2 regions of the Arthrobacter sp. CDRTa11 genome follow, and region 2 is predicted to be linked to the other one. Evidence: riboswitches for the same ligand, from Rfam matches in the RefSeq annotation. Region 2 holds a riboswitch; the other holds the start of a gene.
What was found. Region 2 has a riboswitch for S-adenosylmethionine ahead of F8G81_RS15590 (aminotransferase class V-fold PLP-dependent enzyme). Riboswitches for the same ligand answer to the same signal wherever they lie in the genome.

Region 1 (5,805 bases), 1.3 Mb from region 2:
CTATGAGTAACGAGGCCCTGAAAGCTGACGCCCGTACCGCCGTCATCCTCGGCGGCGCCCGCACTCCCTTTGGACGTTTCCGGGGCAGCCTGGCCGCGCTGTCAGCCAGTGAACTGGGCGCACACGCCATCCGCAGCGCCCTGGAACGCACAGGCGTAGATCCCGGGCAGGTCCAGGCCGTGATCGTGGGCCAGGTCATCCAGGCAGGAGCAGGGCAAGGACCCGCCCGGCAGGCAAGCCTGGCGGCCGGCATTGGCTGGGACGTTCCCACGGTAACCATTAACAAGCTCTGCCTGTCCGGACTCACAGCAGTGATCGACGCTGCCAGGATGATCCGGGCCGGCGAGGCAGACTTCATCGTGGCCGGTGGCCAGGAATCCATGAGCAACGCCCCGCACCTATTTCAGGGCCTGCGCCACGGCGTGGCCATCGGCGACGCCCCGCTGGTTGATGCACTGAATTTCGATGCCCTGCAGGATCCCGTTTCCGGTGTTTTGCAGGGCGCCGCCACCGATGCAGGCAACGCCGAACGCGGAATCAGCCGGGCGGACCAGGACGAGGTTGCCGCCACGTCCCATCAGCGCTCGGAGGCGGCCAGGTCCGCCGGCCTGTTTGCTGCAGAGATCGCGCCCGTCAAAGTACCGCAGCGCCGCGGTCCCGCACTGATGGTGGATTCCGATGAAGGCATCCGTCCGGGTACGACGACGGAGGCACTGGCGGCGCTGAAGCCCGCCTTCTCCGCGGCGGCGTCAGCCACTATCACCGCCGGATCCGCCTCTCCACTCTCCGACGGCGCGGCCGCCGTCGTGGTTGCCAGCAAAGCCGCCGCGGAACGTGCCGGGCTCAGCTGGATCGCCGAGATCCGAAGCCACGGCCAGACCGCAGGCCCGGACGCTTCCCTGCATTCCCAGCCGTCGCGCGCCATCGAACGCGCCCTGGCAGCGGAAGGACTCGGCGTAGCTGACCTGGACCTCATCGAAATCAATGAAGCCTTCGCGTCCGTGATCATCCAGTCGGCCCGGGACCTGGGCGTCAGCACGGAGCGGATCAACGCCGAGGGCGGCGCCATCGCCTTGGGCCACCCCGTAGGCGCCTCAGGCGCACGGCTGGTGCTGCACCAGGCATTGGCTCTGCAGCGGCGTGGCGGCGGCACTGGGGTTGTGTCCCTCTGCGGCGGCGGAGGCCAGGGCGAGGCGCTCATCCTCAAGGCCTGAAAACTGCGGCGCGCCAGGCGCAAGGAACCCGGGAGGGACCCAGACGAACCGCGTTGATGGGTCAGCGCTTGCCGTACTTCCGGTGAACTGCCTGCTTGCTCACACCCAGGCACAGGGCGATCGCTTCCCAGGAGAGCCCGGCCTGGCGGGCGTTCCTGACCAGTGCAGCTTCGGCCCGCCCTACTTCCTTCTGCAGCTCCGCCACGGCATAGAGTGCCTCGGCAGGGCCCTTTCCATCCATCGATCCAACGAGTGTCTTCATTCGGTCCACCTCCACGGCGTCAACATTAGTTGACGATGCTCTGGCCGTCAACCTACGTTGACGCCTCAGGCTGGAGGAGCCTCAGGCTGGAGGAGCCGCGTGCACTGTGAGCGGGACCAGGCGGTGGGCGCAGGAGGCACGTTCCAGGCTCAGGGTGCCCGGGTCGGCCCTGTTGTTAACGCCGGTGTCATCACACCAGTCCACGCCGTACGGGACAGCGCTGACGCCGCCCTCTCCGGCAGCCATGGTGTCCGGAACGGTGAAGACAAAGGTGAAGGCGCCGTCGTCGGTCATGGGAGCGAGCTCCTCCAGGACCGTCTGCCCCGCAGCGTCCGTCACCGTAACCTGGATGCGCGCATCCGCGCCGTATAGCGCGTCGCAGGTAGTGTCCTGCGCGGAGACCGTCACCTGCCCGCCGGCCTGAACGGCCGACGGCGAGACAAAGTATTCCGGCGGCCCGCACGGCGGCGGGGCGAAGGGGTCCCGGCAGCCTGCCAGTGCAAAGGCAAGGGAGGCAACAGCCATCACGCCCGCGGTCAGGCGCTGCGCGCTCAGCACTGACGGCCTTCCCGCTGTTTCCCCACACAGTGTTTCCGTACAGAGCGTTTAGCCATATCCTGCTGTTTCCCCATACCGTGATTGTCCGGCATGGCGTTGGTTACGCAACATGACGACGGCGGCGGTGCGGGGCGGCGGGGCAGGTGTTACGTTTTTGGGCAGTAATGAGTACCGGCGCCAAGCCCTGACTGGCCGGTCGGCAACCCTCCTTTCGCGGCGGGGTGCCTCAGGTGAATACTCGGCATATCGAAAAATTCGAGCTGCAAGCGTGAGAGAAGGAGATCCGTCGTGACAGACGCACCTGCCACAGAAGAAAAGCTGTCCTACCGACTGATCACGGGGCCGGATGACCGCTCCTTCTGTGAGCGGATTTCAACCGCATTGGAGGAGGGCTACGTCCTGCACGGCAGCCCGGCCGCAACTTTTAACGGCAGCAGCGTGATCGTGGCGCAGGCCCTGGTCCTCCCGGCTGCGATCGCCTCCGCGGATGCCGCCGTCGCCACTGCCGTGGACGATCTCGAAACTGCCGGGGAAGAGCTCGAATTCGACGGCGAGGGCCACGCATGAGCTACGCAGGAGACCTCACCCCGCAGGAAGCTTGGACCAAGCTGGAGCAGGGCGCCATCCTGGTGGATGTGCGCACTGAGGGCGAATGGGCGCATATTGGCATCCCGGACACCAAGGCAACGGACAACGATCCCCTCTTCATCCAGTGGACGTTCCCGGGCGGCATCCCCAACCCCGATTTCATCACTGACCTGACACAACAGGCACCCGAGGACGCCGGCACCGAACTGGTGTTCCTGTGCCGCTCCGGGGCCCGGTCCATAGCTGCAGCCATCGCCGCCACCCAGGCAGGCTACACGTCCTACAACGTCCTTGAGGGCTTTGAAGGCGAGCCGGACCGCTACGGCGAACGCACCGTCAATGGCTGGAAGAACCGCGGCCTGCCTACGAATCTGGGAACGAACTAAGTGACATTCAACGAAGATGCCGCCGGCTGGAGCCCTGACACCCAGGCAGTCCGCGGCGGGCTGGACCGCACCAATTTCCAGGAGACCGCCGAGCCGGTCTTCCTGAACTCCGGGTTCGTCTACGAATCGGCCGCCGCCGCCGAACGCGCCTTCACCGGCGAGGACGAACGCTTTGTCTACTCACGCTACGGCAACCCCTCCGTAGCCACCTTCCAGGAACGGCTCCGCCTCCTCGAGGGCACCGAGGCATGCTTTGCGACGGCGTCGGGAATGTCCGCCGTTTTCACCGCCCTGGGTGCCCTGCTGGCTGCCGGTGACCGCGTGGTTGCGGCCCGCTCGCTGTTCGGTTCCTGTTTCGTGATTTTGAACGAGATCCTGCCGCGCTGGGGCGTGGAGACCGTCTTTGTGGATGGCCCGGACCTGGACCAGTGGCGTGACGCGTTGTCCCAGCCCACCACCGCCGTCTTCTTCGAGTCGCCGTCCAACCCGATGCAGGAAATCGTGGACATCGCGGCAGTCAGCGAACTGGCGCATGCGGCCGGTGCCACCGTCGTCGTCGACAATGTCTTTGCCACTCCCCTGCTGCAGCGCTGCGGCCAGCTGGGCGCGGACGTCATTGTCTACTCCGGCACCAAGCACATCGACGGCCAGGGCCGTGTCATGGGCGGGGCGATCCTGGGCACCAAGGAATTCATCGACGGCCCCGTGAAGCAGCTCATGCGCCACACCGGACCCTCGCTGTCCGCCTTCAACGCCTGGGTCCTCACCAAGGGGCTGGAGACCATGGCGCTGCGCGTCAACCACTCCTCCGCCACCGCCCTGAGGCTGGCCGAATGGCTGGAGCAGCAGCCTGCGGTCAGCTGGGTCAAATACCCGCTGCTGAAGTCCCACCCACAGTATGAGCTGGCCGCCAAGCAGATGAAGGCCGGCGGCACCGTGCTGACCCTTGAATTGGCGACGACGGCCGGCCGCTCGGGCAAGGAGGCCGCCTTTGCGCTGCTGGACGGGCTGCGGATCATCGACATCTCCAACAACCTCGGCGACGCCAAGTCCCTTATCACCCACCCGGCCACCACCACGCACCGCGCCATGGGTCCCGAAGGCCGTGCCGCCATTGGCCTGAGCGACGGCGTGGTGCGGCTGTCCGTGGGCCTCGAAGACGCGGATGACCTGATCGGCGACCTGGAGCGGGCGCTCAAGCAGATCTGACGTTGCCCTCTAATCCACGCCGTGGACTTCGAACCGCACCGCCACGTCGTCACCGGCGCTGATCCGGGCTGCGTCCCTCACGGCTTTCTTGACGGGCAGCAGGTAAGAACCGCTTTTGCTGTCCGGGAAGAGCGACGTCTGCCAGGTGTGGCCGGAGATTTCGGCGCTGACCCTGATGGATCCGAAGCCTTTGCTGAGCGAGCCCGCGTCATCGCGGACGTCCTCTGCAATGTCCACGGGGAGAGTCAGGAAGTGCCAACCCGCTTCTTCCGGGATATGCCACAGTTTGGCGTGAAAAGAGTACGACGACGTCACGCGCCTGAGTATTCCATGCCGGCCTGGCGGCCGCACTCCTCCGCGCGAACGGACACTTCAGGCCCTCCCCACGAGCGAACTGGCAGATAATGCCCCCAAAGGGCGATTATTGCGTCATTATCTGCCTGTTCGCGATCTGCCTGGGACTGGCGTCAGGATTGTGGCTGGCGGAGCTGTCGGGTCGCGGCCTCGCGGACCGCGGCAGTTAGCTGGTTGAGCATCAGGGAGTCTATCTTCCAGCGCTGCCAGTACAGCGAGACATCCACAGGATGCGCAGGCGCCAATTCCACCAGTTCGCCGTTCCGGATATCAGCCAGGCAGTGCTGCTCGGGCAACAATCCCCATCCCAGCCCCAGCCGGATGGCCTGGGCGAACTCGGCCGACGACGGCACGTAGTGCCGCGGCGCGGTCAGTTCAGCGCCGGTCAGCGCCCGGAAGAAGCCACCCTGCAACTCGTCCTTGCGGTCAAAATCCATCACCGGTGCCGCACTTCCGGCGGTAAGGTCCGGCCCGTCCGGCCACCAGCGCCGGACATAACCGGAGCTGGCCACGGCCCGGTATCTCATGGCCCCCAGCGGCTCCACTTTGCAGCCCTGGACCGGCTCCGGCGTAGCCGTCACAGCTGCCATCACGGCCCCGGTGCGCAGGAGCTGCGCGGAGTGCTGTTCATCCTCCCGGTGAAGTTCAAAAAAGGCCCCGACGTCGGCGGGAAGGCTTGCCAGCGCCGCCAGGAACCACGTGGACAGCGAGTCTGCATTCACCACCAGGGGAATCGGCGCGCCCGCGCTGTCACTGCTGTCGCCGAGCTCGCGCCGGGCGTCCCATTCCAGTTGCCGTACCTGGCGGGCGAAGCGCAGGACCGCCGCACCTGCCGCCGTGGGCAGGACGGGGTTGGTCCGCTGAAGCAGGATTTGCCCTGCCGCATCCTCCATCGCTTTCAGCCGCTGGGAAACGGCAGACGGCGTGACAATCAGGCTCCGCGCAGCGGCCTCAAGCGTCCCCTCATCCACCACGGCAGCAAAGGTCCGCAACTGCTCCAACTGGAAGCTTCTCATTAGCTTTCCTTACTATTCCTAAGAATGTTTAGCTGGATTAACTGTAAGGGTCACTTTACGTTGGAGCATATGTATCTGACTGAACTTCTGACCACCACAGCGCTCGGCTTCGGCACGGGGCTGGCCCTCATCGTTGCCATCGGCAGCCAGAACGCGTTTGTCCTCCGGCAGGGCATCCGGGGCGAGCATGTGGCGGCCGTCGTCCTGGTCTGCGGCGT
Region 2 (5,805 bases):
GGAGCGTCAGGGAAGGCAAGGCCCAGGCCGTAGCGAACTTCCGTTCCCACCAGGCCACCTGCTGCCACTGCCAGCCACGCGCGCCAATTCGGCATGCTGCCGGCGGCCTGGTTCACTCAGCGGTCCTCGAGGACGCAGCCAGGGTGGGGGTGGTCGCTGTGCACCCAGAGGGCTGACGTCACTTCGTCGGTGAGGTCATATTCCTGTTTCCTGCCCGCAGAACGGATCCGCACCACAAGGGCCCCGCCGAAGGGTTTACGGCCTACAACCTCAACATCGGCGTCCAGGTCGATTTCCTGGGCGGAGAGGTACCGCAGGAGGTCGGGGTTCTCATCGCTGATCCTGGTGATCCTGCCGGTGTGGCCCTGATCCAGCTCGCTCATCAGGCGGGCCGGTGGCATCAGCACGGTTCCGTCCGCAGTAGGAATGGGGTCCCCGTGGGGATCGCGCTGGGGATTGCCCAGCTTGGCCGCCATGCGCTCAATGAACGTATCCGAGACCGCGTGCTCCAGCAGTTCGGCTTCATCGTGGACCTCATCCCAGCTGTACCCCAGCTGCTGGACAAGGTAGGTCTCGATTAGTCGGTGCCGCCGCACCATGGACAGGGCCAACCGTACCCCGTCCTGAGTCAGGGTGATGGCACTGTACGGCTTGTGGTCCACCAGGCCCTGGTCCTTGAGTTTGCGGACCATTTCCGAAACCGAGGAATTTGCCACCCCCAGGCGCTGGGCGAGCTGGGAGGACGTGATGGGCTTGTCCTGCCACTCCGTGAAGGAGTATATGACCTTGACGTAGTCCTCGATCGAGGAGGAGGGCGCGCTGGTCTTCACGGTACCAAGCCTACCCGGTGGTCAGCCGGCGTCATGCCTTGATGGCCCGCCAGGTCAGCGTCAGGTAAGGCAGTCCCAGCCCAGCACCGGCGGTGTGGTCCAAATGCTCGTGCAGGTACCAGTCGAGATTGGCGAGGACCTTACTCCGGGTGGCCTCACCCGCCCTCAGGAAATAGCTCCGGGATTTGGCCAGTTCAATGATGTCCGCCGTGCTGAGCCGGTCTTCCCACCGTGTCACATGGCTTTCGAGCCCCTGGAACTCAGACCCCACCACAGGACGGAATTCCGGCTTGTAGACGTCTCCGGCGTGCATGATCCGTGAGAGCCGGTGGACCCACGGTATGGACGTGTCCAGCTGGTTCCAGATAAGGCCGAGTGTCCCACCGGGACGAAGAATCCGTGCGAGTTCCGTGCTGGCTGGCAGCGGGTCACACCAATGCCAGGCCTGGGCAACGCTGACGACGTCGAAGGAGCCGCTCGCCATACCTGTTGACTCGGCTGTACCCTGCTTTGCCGCCACTTGTGGATAGTGGATCGCCAGTTGCTTGAGCATGTCGGCGGAAGGGTCCACCGCTGAAACGGCCAGGCCGCGCTCCAGCAGCAAGGCCGTGAACTTGCCAGTCCCTGCACCCACGTCAACGGCATCCCGGGCCCCGACGGGAATCAGCCAGTCAGCTGAGTCCGCGGGATACCCGGGCCGGACGCGCTGGTAGTGCTCGCCGCCGTCCTGGAAGCTCTGTGCGAGTTCCCGACGGCGTCCGTGGTCAAGTTTGGGGCCACCCCGTGCCACGCGCGGCCTCCTTCGCCTGATGCCCTTGGGTATCTTTCGAATTTACCGCACGGGCGCGTACCGACGAACCAGGCCTCCAGCAGGCCTCACGCCGGACCTTTGAAAGGGGTGCACTTCAGTCTTGGGCGCAGGTCAGTCTCAGATGCAGTTCAGTCTTGGGCGCAGTCAGTCTTCGATGCAGGGAGCGGCGCCCGCGGTGCCGGGGGTGTTCGGCGCCCACGACGGGTAAGTCCGGGTGTCATTGGCGGGGACCCAGCGGCCGGCGTCCACCACGTAGTCCCAGCCCAGGCCGGTGCGTCGCAGTTCCTCGATGCCTGCCAGCAGCCGTTGGGCGTCTTCGAGGCGGGATCCCAGTCCGAAGCTGGCCCGGAGGGAGCCGGAAGGAAGACCAAGGCGTTTGAGCAAGGGGTGGGCGCAGAAACGGCCGTCACGGAGGCCGACGCCGTGCTCGGCGGACAGATAGGCAGCCACCAGTCCCGCGTCATAGCCGGCAACGGAGAAGTTCACGACGCCGATGGTATCGGTCTCGGGGTCGGTGTCCTTGAAGATCTGGTGGACTGTGACGCCGTCGATCTTCTCAAGGCCTTCCACCAGGAAGGACCTGATGGCGGACTCATGGGCATGCCAGCGGTTCTGGTCCAAGGCGGCGATGACCTGGGTGGCGCGGGCAAGAGTGGCTGCGCCCAGGACGTTGGGGGAGCCGCCTTCATGCCTGGCCGGGCCGGTGGCCCAGCTCACGCCATCCAGCCTGGCTTCCCGGACAGCGCCGCCGCCCGCCAGGTGGGGAGTGCCGGCGTCGAGCCAGTCCGGGCGGCCCACCAGGACACCTGACCCAAAGGGCGCATAGAGCTTGTGGCCGGAGAAGGCCAGGTAGTCGACGTCGTCAGCGGCGATGTCGATCCGCCGGTGCGGTGCAAGCTGTGCGGCGTCCACCACGATGCGGGCGCCGTGCTCGTGGGCCAGTGCCGCCAGTGCCCGGATGGGCAGGATCTCGCCGGTGACGTTGGACGCACCGGTGACGGCCAGCAGGCTCACCCCGCCCTGTTCCAGCTCGGCACGGATAGCCTCGACGGTACCGGTGAGGGTGTCGGCGGCGACGACACTGCGGTGCGGGACTCCCTGCCACGGCAGGAGGTTGGCATGGTGTTCGATGTCGAGATACAGGACGTCGCCCAGGTTGCGCCCGTCGGTGGCCGGAAGGCAGCCGGCCAGCAGGTTCAGGGAATCAGTGGTGTTACGGGTGAAGATGACGGAGTCATCCGGACGGCCGCCAACAAAGTCCCTGACGATGCTGCGTGAGTTCTCATAAACCGAAGTGCTGATCTGGGATGCGTAGCCGGCACCACGGTGGACGCTCGCGTAAAACGGCAGGATCTCGTTGAGGTAGGCAGAAACCACGGAGAGGGCCGGCGCCGAAGCACCATAGTCCAGGTTGGCGTACCTGGCGTGCCCGCCCTGGATCAGGGGAGCCTGGATCTCCGCTCCGGTGACGGCGGAAAGGGGACGCCCGGCGATGGCAAGGCGATCAGCGGACAGTGCTGTTGATGTGCCGGGCCGTGCCTGGGCAGCGGTATTGGGGGAGACGGTGGCAGTTGTCACAGAGACCTCACTCTGAAAAGGACTCCCTGTGCCGGGAATCCGCGCTTGCCGCATCCGTTCCGGACCGGCCTGGTCGTCACCCGGGGCACCCCACCGCGAATGGAGGGTTGCCGGCCAGCAAACCGGGGTTTAGCGCTGGCACTCGTGACCTGTTAAGAGCGTAGGACATGGGCCGGGCGGGGAAAAAGCCGGGCCGAATGTTAAGGGTTTTGTTACGTGGCGTTGAAATAGGCCTACTCATCGAAGATACGACGGCGGACGCCTCCTTTTGGAGGCGTCCGCCGCTGATAATTCGGGTGATCAGGACGACAGGAGATCGTCCAGGCTGGGATTGAGTCTCTTCAGGACCTCCGAGTGCAGGATGGAGTTGGTGGCCAGGGCGTTGCCTCCGAAGGGTCCGTCCTCTCCCTCGAGGGAGGTAAACCGGCCGCCGGCCTCAACCACAATGGGCACCAGCGCCGCCATGTCGTAAAGGTTCAGCTCCGGTTCACAAGCGATGTCCACAGACCCTTCGGCCACCATGCAGTAGGACCAGAAGTCGCCGTATGCCCGGGTCCGCCACACATCCTCAGTGAGCTCCAGGAACTCGTCCAGGTTGCCCCGTTCCTTCCACCCGCCCAGGCTGGAGTAGGACAGCGACGCGTCCGAGAGCTTCGAGACGTCCGATACCCGGAGCCGGGTGGCGGCGGCGAGGGAACGGCCCATGTAGGCTCCAGCGCCCTTGGCCGCCCACCAGCGCTTACCGAGCGCCGGGGCGCTGACCACGCCAACCACCGGTTCGCCCTCGTCAACGAGTGCGATGAGTGTGGCCCAGACAGGGACGCCGCGAACAAAGTTCTTAGTGCCGTCAATGGGGTCGATGATCCACCGGCGGGAACCATGTCCGCTGCTGCCGAACTCCTCACCGAGCACGGCATCACGGGGACGGGAGCGGGAGAGCTGGCCTCGGATGGCTTCCTCAGCGGCCTTGTCAGCATCTGTGACCGGCGTCAGGTCCGGCTTGGTTTCGATGTGGAGGTCCAGGGCCTTGAAGCGGCTCATGGTCTGGTCGTCCACGGAGTCGGCCAGCACGTGGGCCAGGCGCAAGTCATCGTTGTAGCTCGAAGCGGGTTGGATCATGGTTCCAAACTACCGTCAAAGCGAGGCAGGGGCGGGGACATCGGCGTCCCGAACCGTTCCGACGCTCCCGGACACGGTCCGCTGAAGGCAGGAAAAGCGGCAAAAACCCGACGAACAGTGAGCGGATTCCGGCTGGCCGTACGTCAGCCCATGCTGCCGAGTTCCTTGGTTTCCTGGCCTTCCATCCGCGGATCAGTGCCAAGCAACCGCCGCAGTGATGCAAGCCGGGCTGCACCCGTGGAGCCGGCGTGGCCCTCGGCCACCCATGCGTCCAGGCCGCAGTTGACCGCGGCGGCGTTGTGCTTGCAGCCACGTTCGCACGCGTCTGTTCCCGGTTCGAGGTCCGGGAATGACCGGAGGATGCGGTCCGGATCCACATGCGCCAGGCCGAAGGACCGGATCCCTGGAGTGTCAATGATCCAGCTGCCCGCCGGCGCGTCAGTCAGTTTGAGGGCCAGGGCAGACGATGACGTGTGCCGCCCCCTCCCCGTCACCGCGTTGACGCCGCCGGTGGCACGTTCGGCACCTGTCAGCGCATTAACCATGGTGGATTTGCCCACGCCCGAATGCCCCAGCATCACCGTGACCTTGCCATCGAGGTGTTCACGGAGCTGGGCAACGGCATTACTGTCCAGCCGGGCCGACAGTCCGTCATCGGAACGCGCGTCGATGCCGGACGCCTCGGAATCGGCCGTGCGGCTGATGATCACCGGGAAATCAAGGTGCTCGTAGTTGGACAACAGCTCCGAAGGATCCTTCACGTCCGCCTTCGTGACCAGCAGCAGCGGGTCAATCCCGGCGTCGTAGGCTGCTACCAAGGCGCGGTCGATAAAGCCTGTGCGGGGTTCCGGGTTGGCGGCAGCCACCACAACCACCAGCTGATCAGCGTTGGCCACTACTGCGCGCTCCACCGGATCCGTGTCGTCCGCGCTTCGGCGCAGGAGTGTCCTGCGGTCCTGGATCTTGACGAGGCGGGCCAGGGTGTCCGGTTCCCCCGATACATCCCCCACCAGCGAGACGAAATCTCCGGCAACCACGGGGGAACGGCGCAATTCCCGGGCCCTTGCCGAGATGATCACCCGCTCATCGCCCGAATCCTCACCCACCACTGCTGTATACCGGCCGCGGTCCACCGTGATGATGCGTCCCGTGACAGCGTCGTCGTGACTGGGACGGTCCTTGGTGCGCGGGCGGGACCCCTTCTTGCTGGGACGGATCCGGACATCGGACTCGTCCCAAGAATCAGTGCTGCGTGCCACCGACGGAACCCTCCGGTCCCTGGGGCTCGGTTGACTGGCCCTGGGCCAGCATGTCCGCCCACAGTGCAGGAAAGTCCGGCATGGTCTTTGCGGTGGTGGCGATGTCCTCCACCTCGACGCCTTCCACGGCGAGGCCAAGGATGGCGCCCGCTGTGGCCATTCGGTGGTCTGCGTAACTATGTACGACGCCGCCATGCAGCTTGGCCGG

Region 1: linked by a shared signal. The riboswitch ahead of F8G81_RS21925 (DUF1737 domain-containing protein) and the one ahead of F8G81_RS15590 (aminotransferase class V-fold PLP-dependent enzyme) in region 2 are both predicted to bind S-adenosylmethionine.

Annotation. Positions count from the first base shown of each region.
Region 1 covers NZ_CP044532.1:4,798,261-4,804,065, forward strand. The annotation lists gene F8G81_RS21910 (acetyl-CoA C-acyltransferase) at 3-1,214, shown strand; gene F8G81_RS21915 (AsnC family protein) at 1,276-1,476, opposite strand; gene F8G81_RS21920 (hypothetical protein) at 1,558-2,034, opposite strand; SAM riboswitch class IV at 2,195-2,309, shown strand; gene F8G81_RS21925 (DUF1737 domain-containing protein) at 2,323-2,601, shown strand; gene F8G81_RS21930 (rhodanese-like domain-containing protein) at 2,598-3,008, shown strand; gene F8G81_RS21935 (O-succinylhomoserine sulfhydrylase) at 3,009-4,217, shown strand; gene F8G81_RS21940 (DUF1905 domain-containing protein) at 4,227-4,454, opposite strand; gene F8G81_RS21945 (LysR family transcriptional regulator ArgP) at 4,685-5,587, opposite strand; gene F8G81_RS21950 (LysE/ArgO family amino acid transporter) at 5,657-5,805, shown strand, end outside.
Region 2 covers NZ_CP044532.1:3,454,953-3,460,757, reverse strand. The annotation lists gene F8G81_RS15605 (fluoride efflux transporter FluC) at 1-95, opposite strand, end outside; gene F8G81_RS15600 (metal-dependent transcriptional regulator) at 117-830, opposite strand; gene F8G81_RS15595 (class I SAM-dependent methyltransferase) at 862-1,620, opposite strand; gene F8G81_RS15590 (aminotransferase class V-fold PLP-dependent enzyme) at 1,786-3,219, opposite strand; SAM riboswitch class IV at 3,256-3,369, opposite strand; gene hisN (histidinol-phosphatase) at 3,520-4,338, opposite strand; gene F8G81_RS15580 (ribosome small subunit-dependent GTPase A) at 4,482-5,597, opposite strand; gene aroA (3-phosphoshikimate 1-carboxyvinyltransferase) at 5,581-5,805, opposite strand, start outside.